DNA from 2 places in the Stenotrophomonas sp. GW821-FHT09E08 genome. Region 2 is predicted to be linked to the other one. Evidence: riboswitches for the same ligand, from Rfam matches in the RefSeq annotation. Region 2 holds a riboswitch; the other holds the start of a gene.

Region 1 (10,027 bases), on a different contig from region 2:
CCAGATCGTGCGCCTGCGGCAGCGACAGTCCCTGCGAGGTCACCGCCAATGTCAGGATCGGTGTGTCGGCCGGGTTGACCTTGCGGTACACCGGCGGTACCGGCAGGTCTCCGGGAAGGAAGCTGCCTGCCGCGTTGATGGCGGCCTGCACGTCCTGCTCGGCCACGCCCAGCGACACCTCCAGCCCGAACTGCAGGGTAATGACCGAGGCGCCGCCGGAACTGGTCGACGACAGTTGTTTCAGACCGGGAATCTGCCCGAGCTGGCGTTCCAGCGGCGCGGTGATGGTGCGTGTGGTCAGTTCCGGGCTGGCCCCCGGATACAGCGTTGTGATCTGGATGATCGGATAGTCGACCTGCGGCAGTGCGGCCACCGGCAGCAGGCGGTAGGCCAGTACACCGGACAGCAGCAACGCCACCATCAGGAGAGTCGTTGCGACCGGGCGCAGGATGAACGGGCGCGAGAGATTCATGCGCCGGCCTTGATCGCGGCCTCCTCGGTGATGATCTCCACCGCCGTGCCGTCTTCCAGCCCGTCGATGCCTTCGATCACCACCTGGTCGCCGGCCACCAGTCCGGAGCGCACGGCCACGCGTCCATCGTCGGCCGGACCGAGCACCACGTTGCGGCGCTGTGCCTTGTTGTCCTTGTCGACGATATGCACGTAGTTGCCCTGGCTGCCGAACTGCACGGCGGCATCGGGAATCAGCAGCGCGCGCTGCTCGCCCAGTTGCAGGCGGACGTTGACGAACTGGTTGGGGAACAGCGCCAGATCGTGGTTGTCGAAGTGCGCACGCAGTTTCAGCGTGCCAGTGGCGGTATCGATGCGGTTGTCGACACTGGACAGCGCGCCACTGGCAAGCTGCCGGCCTTCTTCGCGGTCCCAGGTTTCCACTGCCAGCGCCGGTTGCACCTGCACGGCATCGAGCAGCGCCGGCAGCTCGGGTTCGGGCACGGTGAACAGAACGCTGATCGGTGCGGTCTGTGCCAGCGTCACCAGGCCTTCGGCATCGCTGGCGCGTACCAGGTTGCCCACGTCCAACCGGCGCAGCCCGACGCGGCCACTGACCGGTGCGGTGATGCGGGTGTACTGCAGCTGCAGGCGTGCCTCGTCAACAGACGCCTGATCGCTGAGGCGGCGGCCCTGCAGCTGGCGCACCTTGCTCTGCTGGTCGCTCAGTTCCTGCCCGGACACGTAGTTCTGCTTCTGCAGTTCGCGGTAGCGCTGCAGCTGGCGCTCGGCGTTCTCCAGCTCGGCCAGGTTCTGTTGCTGGGTGCCCTTGGCCTGCGCCAGCTTCACTTCATACGGGCGCGGGTCGATCTGCGCCAGCAGATCGCCGGCCTTCACCTGCTGGCCTTCCTGGAAATGCAGTCGCAGCAGTTCGCCATCCACGCGGCTGCGTACCACCACGCTGTGCAGCGGCGTGACCGTACCGACCGCCTTCAGGCGCAGCACCAGCGGCTCGGCGCTGGCGCGGGCGATGCGCACGGGTACCGTCTTGCCGGGTGCATCGTCGCCGGCACCGGCCTCCGTGCGTGGCCAGAACCCCCACAGCAGGCCGCCGGCAAGGGCAACGCCCAGCACGATCAGCAACGGGCGGGCACGACGGAAGCGGGAGTTTTCGGCGACAGACATGGGGCATCCTGCGCCCTGCGCGCGCAGGGACATGCGGGCCCGTCGGTGCGTTCACGGCACCACGGGCAGCGGGGAGGGAGTGTCTGGCGGGGCCGCGGGCGCGGCGTGGCTGGATGCCGTCGCGGCAGCGACGGGGCGACAATGGTAGCCAATCACCCTGGCCAATGCCGCATGACCATCGTCATGCAACGCAATCGGTAGTGCCGGCCGCTGGCCGGCAACCGGCTGGAATCTGCGGGCGTGTGCCGTGTTTCCGGCCAGCGGCCGGCACTACCGTCAAGCAATCAATGCACTTCGTCGTGATAGACGAACTTCGGCATTTCCCAGCGGTAGTGGATCGCCAGCAGGCGCAGCGCGAAGCCGCCGCCCAGGCAGCACAGGATCGCGGTAGCGTCGGCCACGCCCCAGTGCAGCAGCAACAGGTAGGCCGCGCCGGTCAGCAGCGCGATGATCGCGTACAGCTCTTTCTGGAAGATCAGCGGTACCTCGTTGCAGAGGATGTCGCGCAGCACGCCGCCGAAGGCGCCTGTCAGCATGCCGGCAATCAGCACGATCGGCATGGCATGGCCGGCCTCACGTGCGATCGAGCAGCCGATCAGGGTGAAGGCGATCAGGCCCAGGCCATCGAGCACCAGGAAGGTGCGGCGGAAGTGGTGCATCCAGCGTGCGACCCAGGTGGCGATCAGCGCCGCACACACGGTGAAGCCCAGGTACTCGGGATGCTTCACCCAGCCCAGCGGATAGTGGCCGAGCAGGATATCGCGCAGTGATCCGCCGCCGAGGGCGGTGACGCAGGCGATCATGACCACACCGAACAGGTCCATGCGGCGGCGGCCGGCGGACAGCGCGCCGGTCATGGCTTCGGCGGAAATGGCGATCAGGTAGATGATGGACAACAGCATGGTACAGGCTCCGGGCGCGGTGGGGCCGGCCATGCGCCACTATCGCCATTGCCTGCGCAATGACGGGATGACGATGACCGGTGCCGCTCCCGCTGTCCTTTTACCTGAGAGTTCAGCGGCATGGGCCGCGTGCCCCTTCGGCGGATCGTCCCGGGCGTGCCCGGTGACCTCTCTCCAGCTCGGCGAGTCGAATGCATGGTTGGTGGGATTCCAGCCCACCGGCCTGAGCGATCATGGGAGCCTGCGCCTTCGGCGGGCGCCAGCGCGGCGCCTCTCTCCTGCATTCGGGCGCCAGTATATCCGCTGCAGTGCAGCACGGCATAATCCGGGCATGGCACCGTCCCTCCGCCCGTGGTTCCTGTACCTGCTCGAATGCCGCGATGGCAGCTACTACGCCGGCATCAGCACCGACGTGGACGCGCGTTTCGCTGCCCACCAGGCCGGAAAGGGCGCGCGTTACACCCGGTCGCGGCCACCACTGCGGGTCCTGGCGGTGCGCGAGTACCCGGACCGAGCAGCGGCCTCACGTGCCGAATGGGAGCTCAAGCGGCAGCCGCGCGAACGCAAACTGGCCTGGCTGTTGCAGTAGATCCACGCCATGCGTGGATGGGGCGCATCAGGCCATGCCATGATCGCCCAGCCTTCAGCGCTGGAGACCCGGATGTCCACCGTTGCCCTGTTGTTCGCACTTTCCGCAGCAGCAAGCCCTGCCGCCGACGCCGCCACGATCGCAGCCATCGAAGCCACCTGCCATGACTATGTGGATGGCCAGCTGGAGGCCGACCCGCAGCGTGTCGCCCGTTCCCTGCACCCGGACCTGGCCAAACGTGCGGTGCTCGGTGATACACCGGACGAACGCCTGGGCCTGCGCCGGATGTCGAAGGAAGAACTGGTCTCGCTGACGAAGCAGGGCGCGCTGAAGACCACGAAGGATCAATGGGACCGCCGCTGCACCGTGCTGGACGTGACCGGCAACGCGGCCTCGGTGCGGCTGGAAACGCCGTGGTTCGTCGACTACTTCCACATGGGGCGCTTCGACCAGCGCTGGGTGATCGTCAACGCGCTGTGGTACCCGAAGCCGAAGGCGCCGTGAGCCGAGCATGGGCTCGGCTCTACAGGAACATGCGTGCGGCCCTAGCGCCTCGGCCGCCGGTCTTCCTGGTCATCACCGAAGATGATGCGCGCGCTGCGCTGGTAGCTCCAGTACGCCACGGCCCAGTTCAGCAGCACCACGATGCGGTTGCGGAAACCGATCAGGAAGAAGACGTGCGCGGCCAGCCAGAACCACCAGGCAAGCACGCCGGACAGCTGCAGCCGGCCCAGGTGCACGATCGCGGCCATGCGGCCGATGGTGGCGAGGTTGCCGAAGTCGGCGTACTTGAAGGGACCGGGCGCCGGCTTGTCGTGCAGGCGCGCGCGGAGCACCTCGGCCACGTACTTGCCCATCTGCTTGGCGGCGGGCGCAACGCCGGGTACCGGCTTGCCGTTGGCCTGGTTCAGTGCGGCCAGATCGCCGGCCACGAACAGTTCCGGATGGCCAGGCAGTGTCAGGTCGGGTTGCACCTGTACGCGTCCGGCGCGGTCCAGCGGCACGTCCAACGTGCGCGCCAGCGGTGAGGCGGCCACGCCGGCGGCCCAGACCACGGTGCGCGCCGGCACGAACTGATCACCGAGCTTGAAGCCCTGGCTGTCGATGTCGCTCACCGGGGTACCGGTCAACACTTCCACGCCCAGTTTTTCCAGCTGCCGGCGCGCCTTCAGCGAAAGCACTTCCGGGAACGAAGACAACACGCGTGGGCCAGCTTCGACCAGCCGCACCTTGGCGCTGGCCGGATCGATATGGCGGAACTCGTTGCGCAGCGTATGCCGCGCGATTTCTGCCAGGGTGCCGGCCAATTCAACACCGGTGGGGCCACCGCCGACTACGGCGAAGCTCAGCCACGCCGCCTTCTTCGCCGGGTCCGGTTCGGCCTCGGCACGTTCGAACGCCAGCAACAGCTTGCGGCGCAGCGCGATGGCATCGTCCAGGGTCTTCAGGCCGGGGGCATCATCGGCCCACTGGTCGTTGCCGAAGTAGGCGTGGGTGGCGCCCGTGGCCAGCAGCAGGGTGTCGTAGTCCAGCGTGCTGCCATCGGCCATGCGGATCTGTCGGGCCTGCTTGTCGATGGTGACCACTTCGCCGAGACGGACTTCCACATTGCGCTGGTGGCCGAGGATGTGGCGCAGCGGTGCGGCGATATCCGGCGCGGACAGGCCGGCGGTGGCCACCTGGTACAGCAGCGGCTGGAACAGATGGTGGTTGCGGCGGTCGACCAGGGTGATGCGTATGCGCTCGCGGGCCAAGGCACGGGTGGCCCAGAGACCGGCAAAACCGCCGCCGACAACAACCAGGTGGGGAACGCGCTCGCGACTCATCGACTCACTCCAGTGGGGGCATGGGGGAAGCGCTTGGCATCTTCGCACGGCAGGCGGTTGTCACGTCAGCGCCCGCGCGGATCGGCGATACTCGGGTTCAGGCAACCGCCCGCGAGGAATCCATGAGCGAACCGGAAAAGCGCATCGCCCTGTTGATCGACGCCGACAATGCGCCGGCATCGAAAATCGACGAGGTCCTGGCCGAAGTCGCCCGCTACGGCGTGGCCAACGTTCGCCGTGCCTATGGCAACTGGAAGAGCCCACGGTTGAAGGGATGGGAGGCGGTGCTGCACGAGTACGCGATCCGTCCGATCCAGCAGTTCGCCTACAGCAAGGGCAAGAATGCTTCGGACATGGCGATGGTGATCGATGCCATGGACCTGCTGTACGCGCGCAATCTGGATGGCTTCGCCATCGTGTCCAGCGATGCCGATTTCACCCCGATGGTGATGCGCCTGCTGACCGATGGTGTGAAGGTCTATGGCTTCGGCGAAAAGAAGACGCCGGAGCCGTTCGTCAACGCCTGCTCGAAGTTCACCTATCTGGAGGCGTTGGGGCAGACTCATGCCAGCGTGCAGGATGCGGAACAGTCATCGAACGAACAGGCACCGAACGAGCCGGTGGCCAACGACGATGCGCGTCCGCGCAAGAGCGGCGCGGAAATGCGCAGCGATACGCGTCTGGTGAAGATGCTGCGACGCGCGGTGTCCTCGGCCGAGGGCGAGGATGGCTGGTCGCACCTGGGCCCGGTCGGCAGCCAGATCGGCAACCAGGCCTCGTTCGACCCGCGCAACTACGGTTACGGCAAGCTCAGCGACCTGCTGGCCGCGATTGGCCTGTTCGAGCTGAAAAAGGACGGCAAGTCCTCCTACGTGCGCGCGCTGCCGAAGAAGAACCGGTAGCGCCGGGCCTTGCCCGGCGAATCAATACCGCCGGTCAGATCTCACGCGCATCGGAATTCGAATAGCCCTCGGCGAACCCTGCGGCGAAATCCTCGACGCCGTTGAAGGCCAGCAGCAACAGCCCGGCGCACAGCAACTGGTTGCGGCTGGAACGGCGGTAGCCCAGCACCAGCATCACCAGCCCTGCAGCCAGCAGAACATAGTTCAGAGCATCCCATCCCGTCACGTCGTCTCTCCCTGTGGATCGGCGTATCGTAGCGTTTCCGCGCCACCGTGGCGCACCGCTGCTGGCAAGGAAATCCGAAATGTTGAAGATCTGGGGCCGTCGCAATTCCAGCAACGTCCGCAAGGTGCTGTGGTGCGCCGAGGAGATCGGCCTGCCGTATGAGTCCATCGAAGTCGGTGGCAGCCACGGCGGCACGCAGACGCCGGAATACCAGGCGATGAATCCCAACAGCCTGGTGCCGGTGATCGAGGACCACGGCCTGCCGCTGTGGGAATCGAACGCCATCGTGCGCTACCTGAGCGCGCGTTACGCGCTGGGCACGCTGTACGCCGAGGACCCGATGGAACGCGCCCAGGCCGAGAAGTGGATGGACTGGAGCACTTCGCGGATGGCGCCGCTGTACACCGACCTGATCTGGGGCATCATGCGCACCGCCCCGGCGGACCGCGACGAAGCACGGATCAACGCCGCCATCGTGCGTGCCGGTGACTACCTGGCGATGGCCGACGCCACGCTGGCCAGGCAGCCGTGGCTGTCGGGCGAGACGTTCGCGATGGGTGACATCCCACTCGGCTCGCTGATCTACGCGTGGTTCGAACTGCCGATCCAGCGCCCGGAACTGCCGCACCTGGCCGACTGGTACGCGCGCCTGCGCGAACGCCCGGCGTACCAGCGCGGCGTGATGTCGCCGCTGACGTAAGCGGAAACGGTAGCGCCGGGCCATGCCCGGCGGACGCGGTGCGCGCAGAATCCGCCGGGCATGGCCCGGCGCTACCGTCCGCGTGCCCTCAATACAGATCCGTCGGGTCCACATCCAGCGACCAGCGCACCTTGCGTGCTTCCGGCAGCGCGTACAACTGCGGCACCAAGTGCGAAAGCACACCGTGCAACGGCGGCCGCTGCAGCGCAGACAGCAGCAGCTGGGTGCGCTGGTAGCCGGCGCGGCGCGGCATCGGCGCCGGCATCGGCCCATAGGCCTCGACCACGTTCTGTTCTCCCAGCAACTGCCGCGCGGCCAGCAGGAAGGCATTGGCGTGCTCCACCTGCTGGGCTTCGGCGCGCATCAACGCCAGGTGCGCGAACGGTGGGAATCCAGCCGCCTCGCGCTGGTTCAACTCGGCCTGCGCGAACGGGTGGTAGCCGCCGCTCACCAGCGTTTCCAGCAACGGATGCCCGGGATGGTGGGTCTGCAGCCAGACTTCGCCGGGATCGCGTGCGCGGCCGGCGCGGCCAGCGACCTGGATCAGCTGCTGTGCCAGTTTTTCACTGGCACGGAAGTCGGCCGAGAACAGCCCTTCGTCGATGCCCACCACCACCACCAGAGTCAGCTTGGGCAGGTCGTGGCCCTTGGCCAGGATCTGCGTGCCGACCAGGATGCCGGGCTGATCCCCCAGTTTCGCCAGCTGCTGTTCCAGCGCGTCGCGTCGCGACGTGGTGCCGCGGTCGATGCGCACCACCGGGAATTCGGCGAAGGCCGCAGTGAGGTGCTCTTCCAGGCGTTCGGTGCCGATACCCTGCGGCTGCAGCGCCAGGCTGCCGCAGGCCGGGCAGGCCAGCGGTGCCGGTTGCCGCGCACCGCAGTGGTGGCATTGCAGGCGACGACCGCCACCATGCACGGTCATCGGAGCATCGCAGCGGTTGCAGGGCGCGGTCCAGCCGCAGTCATGGCACAGCAGCACCGGCGCGTAACCGCGGCGGTTCTTGAATACCAGCACCTGCTGGCCGCGCTTGAGATGCTCGCCGATGCCGGCCAGTACGTCGGCCGACAAACCGTCATGCAGCGGCCGTTTGCGTACATCCAGGATGCGCACGCGCGGTGGCCGTGCGTCGCCGGCACGCTGCTTCAGGCGCAGGTGGGTGTAGCGCCCGGCATAGGCGTTGTGCAGGGTTTCCAGCGACGGCGTGGCGCTGCCCAGCAGCACCGGGATGCCCAATGCCTTGGCCCGCACCAGGGCGAAATCGCGCGCGTGGTAGCGGATGCCGTCCTGCTGCTTGTAGCTGCCGTCGTGTTCCTCGTCGACGATCAGCAGACCGGCCTGCGGCAGCGGCGTGAACACTGCCGAGCGGGTGCCGACGATGACCCGAGCTTCACCGCGAGAGGCGGCCGCCCAGACGCGTGCGCGCTCGTTGTCGTTCAAGCCCGAATGCAGCTCGTGCACGGCGATGCCGAGACGGCCGCGAAAGCGTGCCAGGGTCTGCGGAGTCAGGCCGATTTCCGGCACCAGCACCAGCGCCTGCTTGCCCTGTGCCAGGCAATGGATGATCGCCTGCAGGTACACCTCGGTCTTGCCGCTGCCGGTCACGCCATCCAGCAGGAACGGCTGGAAACCCTCGGTGGCGTTGATCGCGGCCACGGCCTCGGCCTGGTCCGGATTGAGGGTGGGGCCGGGCAGCGGTTGCGCGTGTTGCGGGGCCACACTCAGGGCGACGCGCTCGGCCAGCTCACGCTTGGCCAGGCTGCGCGCAGCGGTGCGCCAGTCCTGCATGCGTTCACCCAGCACGTCTTCGTCCACTGTGGCCTCGGCCAGCAGCTCGGCCAGTTGCCGGGGGCGGCTGCCAGCGCGCAGCTTCCCGCGCTGCAGGCGTCCTTCGGCGGTCAGCTGCCAGCCCCAGTGATGGGTGTCGGGCAGGGCTTCACCGTGGCGCAGCGGGCCAGGCAGGGCGGTGCTAAGCACCTCGCCCAGCGGCGCATGGGTATAGCGCGACAGCCACTGCAGGCTCTGCCACAGCTCGCCCTGCAGCAGCGGCTGCGGGTCGCACCACGCCAGCGCCTGGCGCAGGCCCTGGCCATCGTCGGTCTGGCCGTGGCCGGCCACCACGCCGACCAGCTCGCGGTTGCCGAATGGCACCTTCAGGCGGCAGCCAACCGCCACCGCGGGAGCCTCACCCTCCGGCGACAGGTAGTCGAACAGGCGGGGCAGGGGGACGGGCAGGGCGACCTGCAGGGTCGGAATCGGTGAAAGCATCGGGCCAGTGTAACGGGCCATGCGCACGCGGATGGCAGGCGCGAAGGCGCCCGGGCGACGCCCGTTGAATCATAAATGTCACCTAAATATCGGTGTCCATTGGAGATTCAGTCTTATCCACATGTTCTGTGGATAAGACTGTGCGTTAACGGTCGGCGGGCGCGCGGGAGGCCGATGGCGACGGCCTCACGCTTGGGTTGGTCAAAAAATCGCCATACTTTAAAAACAATCAAAATCAATGACTTAAGTGTGAAACATTGCTGAAACAGAGTGAATTCAGCTGGATGCCGCAGTTTCCCGTGCGAGGGCCGTGGTGCTGTGCACAACCTGCAGCACGAAGTACCTGCGGGCGCAAGTCCTGCCGGGCGCCGATGGCCTGCCGCTATCATGCCGGCAGACCTTTGGAGTAACCGATGACGGCTGTGCCCGCCCCTGTTCCCTCGACCGCGGCCGGCGCGCTGTCGGCGTTCCTGCGTGGCGTCGAACGCCGTGCCCTGGTGGTGGCTGAACTGCAGTGCGGTGAAGCCGCCCGTGCCGAACAGACCCTGGTGGCGGTGATGCGCGCCTTTGCCGCCGTCGCCAGCGACCTGCCCATGGCGCAATGGCCGACCCGCTTCTGGACCCTGCTGGGCCAGCGCCAGGCGCTACGCGAACCGCTGGGCGGCCAGTGGGCACCGCCATTGGCTGCGCTGGGTGAGATGGGGCCGCTGCCGCGCCTGGCGCTGTTGCTGCGGGTAGGCGGTAGTCTGGATGAAGGCATTGCCATGCGCGTGCTCGACCAGGACGAGGCCGGCTACCAGCAATTGCTGGCCGATGCCTGCCCGCGCGATACCCATGGCCAGCCTGATGCCTCGGCCTGGCGGCAGCTGGCCGAGCAGGTGCAGCTGCGCATCCGTGACCTGCCGGCCAAGCGCCTGCAGCAGCTGCAACAACCGGCCGCACCGGCCGCCAACAATGAAACCCCGACCTCCAGCTGGCGTG
Region 2 (10,027 bases):
GCCGCGGCTGTCACGGTCGGCGGAGGGAGTGGCGGGAGCGCGCTTGCCGGTCGGCTTGCTGGCGGCCATGGAGGTTCTCCTGGAGCGGGTAGGGGCAGACTCCGGACACTGGCGCGGGTGGCGTTAATCCCCAGTCCCCTGGGGGTGAACGCGCAGGGAAATCGGCGGCTCGGGTATGCTTGCCGCATGCGAGTCGAACCCGCCGACATCGAAGCCCTGTTCGACGCCATTCCGGACGTGCTGTTCTTCATGAAGGATCGCCAGGGCCGCTACACCTACGTCAACCAGACCATGCTGCGACGGCTGGGCCTGCGTGCGCGCAAGGACGTGATCGGCCGTACCGCGGCCGAGATCTACCCGACCGGCCTCAGTGCGGATTACGTCGACCAGGACGCCCGTGTGCTGTCCGGCGAGGTGATCGAGAACCTGATGGAGCTGCACCTGTTCGCCAACCGCGAACCGGGCTGGTGCCTGACCTGCAAGCGCCCGCTGGTGGTCGACGGGGCGATCGAGGGCCTGATCGGCATTTCCCGGGACCTTGGCCAGAAGGACAGCCTGGGCGCCCAGTACGAGCAGCTGCGGCTGGCGCTGGCCCACCTCAATGCGCACTACGCCGAGAACGTGCGCATGCAGACCCTGCTGGACATCACCGGCTTCTCGCTGTCCAAGCTGGAGCGCAGTTTCCGCAAAGTGTTCCAGATGACCCCGCAGCAGGTGTTGACCCGGCTGCGGATCCAGATGGCCATGCACCTGCTGCATGGCGACGACAGCATCGCCTGCATCGGCCAGGCCTGCGGTTTCAGCGACCAGAGCGCCTTTACCCGCAAGTTCAAGGCTGAAACCGGCTTCTCGCCGCGAGCCTACCGGGCCCGTATTGGTGGGAACGTCGGCGAGCCAGCGCTGGCCTGAGCCGCCTGCTGCGCTGTGCCTATCCCCGTGGGCATGGGACAGGGTAAGGTGTCGCCCCTGTAGCCGCCGCCAGCCCTGCCGATGCCCAACTCGATTCCGACCGCTTCGCCGTCCCGCCTCGGGCACTCGCTCAAGCCCCGCCAGCTGATCATGATGGGGCTGGGCAGCGCCATCGGCGCCGGCCTGTTCCTCGGCTCGGGCGTGGGTGTGCAGGCGGCCGGTCCCGCGGTGCTGGTGTCGTATCTGGTGGCTGGCGCGCTGGTGATCATCGTAATGAACGCGCTGGGCGAGATGGCGGCGGCCAAACCGACCAGCGGTGCGTTCTCGGTATATGCGGCCGACGCCATGGGCGCTACCGCTGGCGCCACCGTGGGCTGGCTGTGGTGGGTGCAGCTGGTGATCGTGATCGCCGCCGAGGCCGTCGGCGCAGCCGGGCTGCTGGCCTCGGTCTGGCCGGTGATACCGGTGCCGATGGCTGCGCTGGCCTTCATGCTGTTCTTCACCGCGATCAACCTGCTCGGAGTGAAGAACTTCGGCGAGTTCGAATTCTGGTTCGCCATCCTCAAGGTTGCGGCGATCCTGGCCTTCATCGCCATCGGCGTGGCGCTGCTGATGGGCTGGCTGCCGCAGGTGACCTCGCCGGGCCTGAGCAACTTCACCGAGCATGGCGGCTTCGCGCCCAAGGGGCTGGCCGGTATTGGCGCGGCACTGCTGGTTGTCGTTTTTGCCTTTGGCGGCACCGAGATCGTGGCGGTCGCCGCAGCCGAAACCGAAGATCCCGAGCGCAGCATCGCCCGTGCCATCCGCACCGTGGCCTGGCGCATCCTGGTGTTCTACATCGGCTCGCTGAGCGTGATCATCGCCGTGGTGCCGTGGACCAGCGAGGCGCTGAAGTCGCCGTTCGCTGCGGTGCTGGATATCGCCCGCATCCCGGGCGCAGGTACGGCCATCACCCTGATCGCCGTGATCGCGCTGCTGTCGGCGCTCAATGCCAACCTCTACGGCGCCTCGCGCATGATGTATTCGCTGGCGCAGCGTCGTGAAGCGCCGGCCGTGCTCGGCTGGACCGACCCGCGCCAGGTGCCGGTGATCGCCGTGCTGGCCAGCGTGCTGTTCGGCTTTGCCGCCACGGTGATGGAACTGCTGTTCCCGGACCGGGTACTGCCGGTGCTGCTGAACATCGTCGGTTCCACCTGCCTGCTGGTGTGGACGCTGTCGCTGGTCTCGCAGCTGGTGCTGCGCCGCCGCGCCGACCGCCTCGGCACCCGCCTGCCGTTCCGCATGGCCGGTTTCCCATGGCTGACCGTCTGTGCGCTGGGCATCCTGGCACTGATCTTCGGCCTGCTGCTGAGCGAGTCGCATACCCGGCTGCAGTTCCTGTCGATGGTGGCGCTGACCGCCACGATCGCCGCCGGCAGTGCCATCGCACGGCGCATGCGCGAGGCGTGATTGATGCTGCCGGCCAGCGGCCGGCACTACCACGGGGGCTGCACATCCGCCGTGCCATCCTGATCGTGTGGGCCGTCACCGGCCCGTCGACCAGGAGTACCGCATGCTGCGCAGTCGCCCCTTCCTGATGTTCACCGGCCAGGCCGAGGCCGCCCTGGCCCTGTACGCCGAAGCCTTCGCCGATTTCCGCCTGCTGGCAATGCAGCGCCATCCGGACGGCGCCGGTGCCGGCGTGCCGGGGCAGGTGCGCCAGGCCAACTTCCTGCTCGGCGGCACCCATTACCTGTGCTTTGACAGCCTGGATGTGCACGATTTCACCTTCTCGCCATCGATCTCGCTGTTCGTGGAGTGTTCCGGCGCCGAGCAGTTCGAACGTGCCGCACGCGCACTGGGCGAGGGCGGCCATTGGTTGATGCCGGTGGGCGACTATGACTTCAGCAACCGCTACGGCTGGGTGCAGGACCGCTTCGGCGTGTCGTGGCAGTTGAGCCTGGGGCAGATGCCGGATCCGTGATCGGAAGTTTGTGGGTGTGGACCTTGGTCCACACGCCCTTATGAAAACGGCCCGCTTGCGCGGGCCGTTTTCTTTACCGATGCAGCGAGGAATCAAGCCTCGACTTCATCATCCTTGTAGGCATCGACCGGGATGCAGGCGCACATCACGTTCTTGTCGCCGTACACGTTGTCGACGCGAGCCACCGGCGGCCAGTACTTCTGCAGCTTCAGGCTCGGCAGCGGGAACGCAGCCAGTTCACGCGGGTAGGCGTGGGTCCACTCGCTGGCGGTCACTGCGGTGGCAGTGTGCGGCGCGTTCTTCAGCGGGTTGTCCTCGCGGTCCAGGCGGCCGTCTTCGATCGCGGTGATCTCTTCGCGGATCTGGATCATCGCGTCGATGAAGCGATCCAGCTCATGCAGCGATTCGCTTTCGGTCGGTTCGACCATCAGCGTTCCGGCCACCGGGAAGCTCAGGGTCGGGGCATGGAAGCCGAAGTCGATCAGGCGCTTGGCCACGTCTTCGGCACCGATGCCGCTGGTCTTCTCCAGCGGGCGCACGTCCAGGATGCACTCGTGTGCCACCAGGCCGTTGCGGCCGGTGTACAGGGTCTTGAAGTGCGGAGCCAGGCGCTTGGCGATGTAGTTGGCGTTGAGCTGGGCGACCTGGGTGGCCTTGCGCAGGCCTTCGGTACCCATCATCGCGATGTACATCCAGCTGATCGGCAGGATCGAGGCGCTGCCGAAGCTGGCCGCGCTGACCATGCCGACCGGGCCGTGGTCCCCCAGCTTGCCCGGCAGGAACGGCGCCAGGTGCTCCTTGACCGCGCACGGGCCAACGCCCGGGCCGCCGCCGCCGTGCGGGATGCAGAAGGTCTTGTGCAGGTTCAGGTGGGAAACGTCCGAACCCCACTTGCCCGGCTTGGCCACGCCGACCAGAGCGTTCATGTTGGCACCGTCGGTGTACACCTGGCCGCCGTGCTTGTGGATGATCTCGCAGATCTCCACCACCTCTTCCTCGAACACGCCGTGCGTGGACGGGTAGGTCATCATGATCGCGGCCAGGCGGTCGCTGTACTTCTCGGCGTTGAGGCGGATGTCCTCGACGTCGACGTTACCGTTGGCGTCGGTCTTGGTCACCACCACCTTCATGCCGCACATCTGCGCCGAGGCCGGGTTGGTGCCGTGCGCCGAGTCCGGGATAAGGCAGATGTCACGATGGTCTTCGCCGCGCGAACGGTGGTAGGCACGGATCGCCAGCAGGCCGGCATACTCGCCCTGCGCGCCGGAGTTCGGCTGCAGGCTCACTGCGTCGTAGCCGGTGCATTCGACCAGCATCGCTTCCAGCGAGTCGATCAGTTCCTTGTAGCCCAGCGCCTGGTCGGCCGGCACCAGCGGATGGATCTGCGAGAACTCCGGCCAGGTCACCGGAATCATCTCGGCGGTGGCGTTGAGCTTCATGGTGCACGAGCCCAGCGGGATCATCGTGCGGTCCATCGCCAGGTCCTTGTCGGCCAGCGAGCGCAGGTAGCGCAGCAGCTCGTGCTCGCTGTGGTGGGTGTTGAATACCGGGTGGGTCAGGAATTCAGACTGGCGCAGCAGGCCGGCCGGCAGGGCGTCGGCGGTGCTGGCATCCAGTGCGTCCACGTCCAGCGAAGCACCGAACACGGCAGCCACGGCCACGATGTCGGCGCGGGTGGTGGTTTCGTCCAGGCTGATGCCGACCGAGTCGCTGTCGATCGCACGCAGGTTGTAACCGGCGGCACGGGCCTTGGCGTGGATCTCATCGGCGTGCACGCCGGTGACATGCAGGGTGTCGAAGAAGTCACCACCGACCTGCACGCCGGCCTTGCGCAGTGCCGCAGCCAGGATCGAAGCCAGGCGGTGGGTGCGGCGCGCGATGCGGGTCAGGCCTTCCGGGCCGTGGTAGACGGCATACATCGAGGCCATCACCGCCAGCAGCACCTGCGCGGTGCAGATGTTGGACGTGGCCTTCTCGCGACGGATGTGCTGCTCGCGGGTCTGCAGGGTCAGGCGGTAGGCCGGGTTGCCCTGCGCGTCGATCGAGACGCCGATCAGGCGGCCCGGCATCGAACGCTTGTAGGCGTCACGGCAGGCCATGAACGCAGCATGCGGGCCACCGAAGCCGAACGGCACGCCGAAACGCTGGCTGTTGCCGACCACGATGTCCGCGCCCCATTCGCCGGGGGCGGTCAGCAGGGTCAGCGCCAGCAGGTCGGTGGCAACCGCCACCAGGCCGCCGCGTGCATGCACCGCATCGACCAGCGCCTTGTAATCGCCCACCTGGCCGAAGGTATCCGGATACTGCAGCAGCAGGCCGAAGGCTTCCGCTTCCAGCGCTTCGGCCGGGGTGCCGACGCGCAGCACGATGCCCATCGGTTCGGCGCGGGTACGCAGCAGTTCCAGCGTCTGCGGGTGTACGGCGTCGTGCACGAAGAAGGTGTCCGACTTCGACTTGGCCGAGCGCTTGGCCAGGGTCATCGCTTCGGCGGCGGCGGTCGCTTCGTCCAGCAGCGAGGCGTTGGCGATTTCCATGCCGGTCAGGTCGGCGCACAGGGTCTGGAAGTTGATCAGCGCTTCCATGCGGCCCTGCGAGATTTCCGCCTGGTACGGGGTGTAGGCGGTGTACCAGGCCGGGTTTTCCAGGATGTTGCGCAGGATCACGTTCGGCGTGTGGGTGCCGTAGTAGCCCTGGCCGATGAAGCTGCGCAGTACGGTGTTCTTGTCGGCGATCGCGCGGATCTTCGCCAGCGCCTGCACTTCGGTGATCGACTCCGGCAGCGCCAGCGGTGCCGGCGACTTGATCTTGGCCGGCACAATGGCATCGGTCATCGCATCCAGCGAGGCGTGGCCGATGACGCCGAGCATCTGCGCGATCTCGGCATCGTTGGGGCCGATGTGGCGCTCGACGAAGGCCGAATGATGCTCGAGCTCACGCAGGGAAGGGGTGTTCTGGGACATGGCGAAGGATCCGTCAGGAAAGGGCACACGCACGGGCACAAGCCGCCGGTCGGCGGTCTGCGGGGCGCCCCTCTGTCCTTTTGCCTGAGAGTTTGAAAGCGCGGCGGACCGCTGCTTCTTGCCCCTTCGGCGCCGGATTGAACCGGTCTCTCCAGAGTTCTGTTACGGGTGGTATCGGGCCTGAGCGATTACGGGCGTTGCGCCTTCGGCAGCGGTGTTCCGCTTCTCCCACCGTGTTGCCCGCCGATTATAGCCCGTTGCGCGCCGGCCGGCCGCTCCCGGGAGGCGCCGCTGCGCCTGAATGGCCGATGGCCCGGCCGTGCGTTTTGTGCATCCGTGCATGGCGCGGGGCGCAATCCCCACCTATGATGGGCGGATACCCGAATTCATCTGGCGCTGTCCCTGTTTCAGGGGACTGGCGCCCGCCGTGCGTGCCGCGCATGGCCCTGCCGGACGCCTCTCCATGACCGCCGCTGTTGCTCCTTCCACCCGCCGCATGGCCCTGCTGCTTGCTGGCCTTGCCATGTTCGGTCCGTTCTCGATCGACACCATCTTCCCGGCGTTCCCGCAGCTGGCCCAGCGCCTGGCGGTGGACGAAGTGGCGGTGCAGCAGACCATCAGCGTCTACCTGCTGTTCTACGGCCTGATGAGCCTGGCCCATGGACCGCTGTCCGACGCCTGGGGCCGCAAGCGGGTGATCCTCGGCGGTCTGGTGATCTTCGTTGGCGCCTCGGTGGGCTGTGCATTGTCTACCGACCTGACCACGCTGCTGGCGTTCCGCGCACTGCAGGGCCTGTCCGCCGGCGTGGGCATGATCGTCGGCCGCGCGGTAATCCGCGATCTGTACCACGGCCACGACGCGCAGCGGCTGATGAGCCAGGTGTCGATGCTGTTCGGTATCGCCCCGGCCATCGCGCCGATCATCGGTGGCTGGATCCTGCTCAGCGGCGCTGGCTGGCCGTTGATCTTCTGGTTCCTGGTGGTGTTCGCGCTGGTGCTGCTGGCGGCCACTGCACGCTACCTGCCGGAAACCCATCCGGTCGAGGCGCGCGTGCCGTTGTCACCGCGCGTGCTGCTGCGCGACTACGTGCGCATTGGCTTCAATCCGCGTTTCCTGCGCCTGGCGCTGGCCGGCAGCATCGGCTTCGGTGGCGTGTTCCTGTACATCTCCTCGGCGCCGGTGTTCGTGATGCAGCACCTGCACCTGGGCGAGGGCGGCTTCGCCTGGCTGTTCATTCCCACCATCGGCGGCATGACCACCGGCTCGTTCCTGTCCGGGCGCATGGCCGGGCACAGCAGCCCTACGCGACAGGTCGCCATCGGTTTCGGCCTGTGCGCGCTGTCGGTGCTGCTGAACATCGGCTACGTCGGCCTGGCACCGCAGTTCGCACTGCCGTGGGCGGTGATGCCGATCTTCCTGGGCGGCATGGGCATGGCGCTGATCTTCCCGATCCTGGCGCTGGCGGTGCTGGACATGTACCCGCACCAGCGCGGCCTGGCCTCGTCGCTGCAGGCGTTCGTGCAGCTGATGATCAGTACCGTGGTGGCCGGCGTGGTGTCGCCGCTGCTCAGCGCCAGCCCGCTGCACCTGGCGCTGGGCCAGGCCGCGTTCTTCGGCGCCGGCTTCGTGTTCTGGTACTGGGAACACCAGCGCGAGCGCGCGGCGCAGGCAGCCTGCACGGGCCATTGAGCAGCGTGCAGGGGTAGGGTTGGCGGGGATGCCGGCACATCCTTGCAGCCGCGGACAACCGGACTAGGCTGGGCATTCCAGCCAGCCGGTGCGTGGATGCACGACAGCCAGCCAATCCGATGTCGTCGCATGAGGTACCCCCATGGCTGCGCAGCAGACCTACCGCCTGTTCGAGGTGGCGCTGAAGGAGCGCCGCGTTCTTTCCCCTTCCCTGGACCGCATGGTGTTCACCGGTGCCGACGTGGCGCGGATGAAGACCGAAGGCCCGGACCAGCGGATCAAGGTGTTCTTCCCCTTGCCCGGCCAGGAGGTGCCACAGGTGCCCAGCGGCGAGGACTGGTATCCGCGCTACCGGGCCCTGCCTGATGAGCTGCGGCCGCCGATGCGCACCTACACCATCCGCCAGCTGCGTGCCGAGCAGGGCGAGGTCGACGTTGATTTCGTCATCCACGGCGTGACCGGGCCCGCTTCGCGCTGGGCCATGCATGCGCGGCCGGGTGACCGTGTCGTGCTGCTGGCCCCCGATGCCGACTGTGCCGACAGCAGCGAAGGTTGGGAATGGAAGCCGCCGGCCGGTGTCGGCCAGGTACTGCTGGTGGCCGATGAGACGGCGTTGCCTGCGGTGGCGGGCATCCTGGAGGAACTGGCGGCCATGCCTGATCCGCCGCGCACGTTGGCATTGCTGGAAGTGGCCCAGGCCGGCGACGCGGTGCCGTTGAAAGCGCCGGGCACCGCCGAGCTGGTGTGGTTGCCGCGTGGGCAGGCCGCCTATGGCCAGCCGCTGCTGCAGGCGGTCCAGGAACGGCTGGCAGCGACCTCGAGCGTGGCTGCCGGCGATGCGCTGGAAGAGATCGATGTCGACGCGCAGATCCTGTGGGAGCAGGCCGATGCCAGCGTGGCCGGACCGCTGTATGCCTGGGTGGCCGGCGAGGCGGGTGCGGTCATGGCGATCCGCCGCCATCTGGTGCGTGACTGCGGGCTGGACCGCCGGGCCATCACCTTCATGGGCTACTGGCGGCACGGCAAAGTGCTGGACTGAGCGGTGGCGTGAAGCGGTGCTGCGGGCGGGGTGCGTTATCCTTGCGCCCCCCTCGCAGCGGTACCGCATCATGTCCACCAGCTCCAAGATCCGCCGCGACCAGCGCCGTCGCCAGGAAAAGCAGGCCGCCAACAAGGCAGCCGCGCAGGCCTCGCCGGTGGAGCCGCATGCCGAACTGCGCGACCCGCAGCGCACGCTGCTGGCCGGTATCGTCCGGCGCGATGGCGAATGGGTGCTGGGCATGGATGGCCGCATTGCCGGCCAGAGCGAGAGTGCTGCCCAGGTGCTGGCCTTGATCATGCAGGCCGGCGAACTGCACGAACGCAACGGCACGCCGGTGCGCCTGGTGTACTCGGATGCACTGCGTGATGCTGCGCAGGCCGAAGCGAAGGAAAAGGGCCAGACCTTCGAGGAATTCAAGGCCGAACTGGCCGCAGCGATGGCCGCGAAGAAGAACAGCTGACAGGCATTTCGGTAGAGCCGGCCGCTGGCCGGCTGCCCGTTGGGTCTTCATCGCGTAGTTGCCGGCCAGCGGCCGGCACTACCAGAAAGGGGCGGATCCTCGCGGATCCGCCCCTTTTTTCATTTCGTCGCCGGGGCCGCGTTGGCCTGCCAGCCGCACATCTGGCCTTCGTTCTGCTGCTTCAGCCATTCGTTGACCGGGCTGAAGTACTCGATCATCGGGCCGGCATCGAGCTTGTCGGTGCCGGTCAGTTCCTTCAGCGTGGCCTGCCACGGCTGGCTGGCACCCTTGCTCAGCATCGCCCAGTACTTCTGGCCAGCTTCCTTGTTGCCGTAGAAGGTGCACTCATGCAGTGGGCCCTTGTAGCCGGAGGCATCGCACAGGCCCTTGTAGAACTGGAACTGCAGGATGCGCGCCAGGAAGTAGCGGGTGTACGGAGTGTTGCCCGGTACGTGGTACTTCGCGCCCGGATCGAAGAACTCTTCGCCGCGGGTGCTGGCCGGGGCCACGCCCTGGTACTTGGCCTTCAGGTCCCACCACGCCTTGTTGTAGTTGTCGGCGGTGATGGAGCCATCGAACACGCCCCAGCGCCAGCGGTCGATCATCAGCCCGAACGGCAGGAACGACACACCCGACAGCGCCATGCGCATCTGGTTGTTGATGACCGCCTCGCGGCTTTCGGTCGGCGCATCGACCAGGCCGATCGAGCTGAGGTACTTGGGCGTCATCGCCAGCACGATGGTGTCGCCGATTGCTTCATGGAAGCCATCGTTGGCACCGCCCTGGAACAGCGGCGGCAGCGGGTTGTAGGCCAGGTCGTAATAGATGTGGCCCAGCTCGTGGTAGATGGTGGTGAAGTTCTCTTCGTTCGGCTTGATGCACATCTTGGTGCGCACGTCGCCTTCCATGTTCATGTCCCAGGCGCTGGCGTGGCAGACCACATCGCGGTCATCGGGCTTGATGAACTGGGTTTTTTCCCAGTAGGACTGCGGCAGCGACGGCA

Evidence for each region. A riboswitch is a leader RNA that binds a small molecule or an ion and turns the genes downstream of it on or off. The one in region 2 is predicted to bind glycine.
Region 1: it holds a riboswitch for glycine, as region 2 does, so the genes downstream of both, AC07M7_RS07245 (trimeric intracellular cation channel family protein) here and gcvP (aminomethyl-transferring glycine dehydrogenase) in region 2, are expected to answer to the same signal.

What each region holds. Positions count from the first base shown of each region.
Region 1 is NZ_JBWKOO010000004.1:58,514-68,540, reverse strand. Features, by position in the region: gene AC07M7_RS07255 (multidrug efflux RND transporter permease subunit) at 1-472, opposite strand, end outside; gene AC07M7_RS07250 (MdtA/MuxA family multidrug efflux RND transporter periplasmic adaptor subunit) at 469-1,635, opposite strand; gene AC07M7_RS07245 (trimeric intracellular cation channel family protein) at 1,920-2,537, opposite strand; glycine riboswitch at 2,620-2,725, opposite strand; glycine riboswitch at 2,739-2,828, opposite strand; gene AC07M7_RS07240 (GIY-YIG nuclease family protein) at 2,869-3,126, shown strand; gene AC07M7_RS07235 (nuclear transport factor 2 family protein) at 3,199-3,630, shown strand; gene AC07M7_RS07230 (NAD(P)/FAD-dependent oxidoreductase) at 3,672-4,952, opposite strand; gene AC07M7_RS07225 (NYN domain-containing protein) at 5,075-5,854, shown strand; gene AC07M7_RS07220 (hypothetical protein) at 5,889-6,080, opposite strand; gene AC07M7_RS07215 (glutathione S-transferase family protein) at 6,160-6,780, shown strand; gene AC07M7_RS07210 (primosomal protein N') at 6,869-9,046, opposite strand; gene AC07M7_RS07205 (hypothetical protein) at 9,460-10,027, shown strand, end outside.
Region 2 is NZ_JBWKOO010000002.1:461,319-471,345, forward strand. Features, by position in the region: gene AC07M7_RS04505 (catalase) at 1-69, opposite strand, end outside; gene AC07M7_RS04510 (AraC family transcriptional regulator) at 187-909, shown strand; gene AC07M7_RS04515 (amino acid permease) at 991-2,358, shown strand; gene AC07M7_RS04520 (VOC family protein) at 2,462-2,872, shown strand; gene gcvP (aminomethyl-transferring glycine dehydrogenase) at 2,965-5,832, opposite strand; glycine riboswitch at 5,895-5,997, opposite strand; gene AC07M7_RS04530 (multidrug effflux MFS transporter) at 6,296-7,522, shown strand; gene AC07M7_RS04535 (siderophore-interacting protein) at 7,665-8,561, shown strand; gene AC07M7_RS04540 (hypothetical protein) at 8,632-9,024, shown strand; gene AC07M7_RS04545 (M2 family metallopeptidase) at 9,144-10,027, opposite strand, start outside.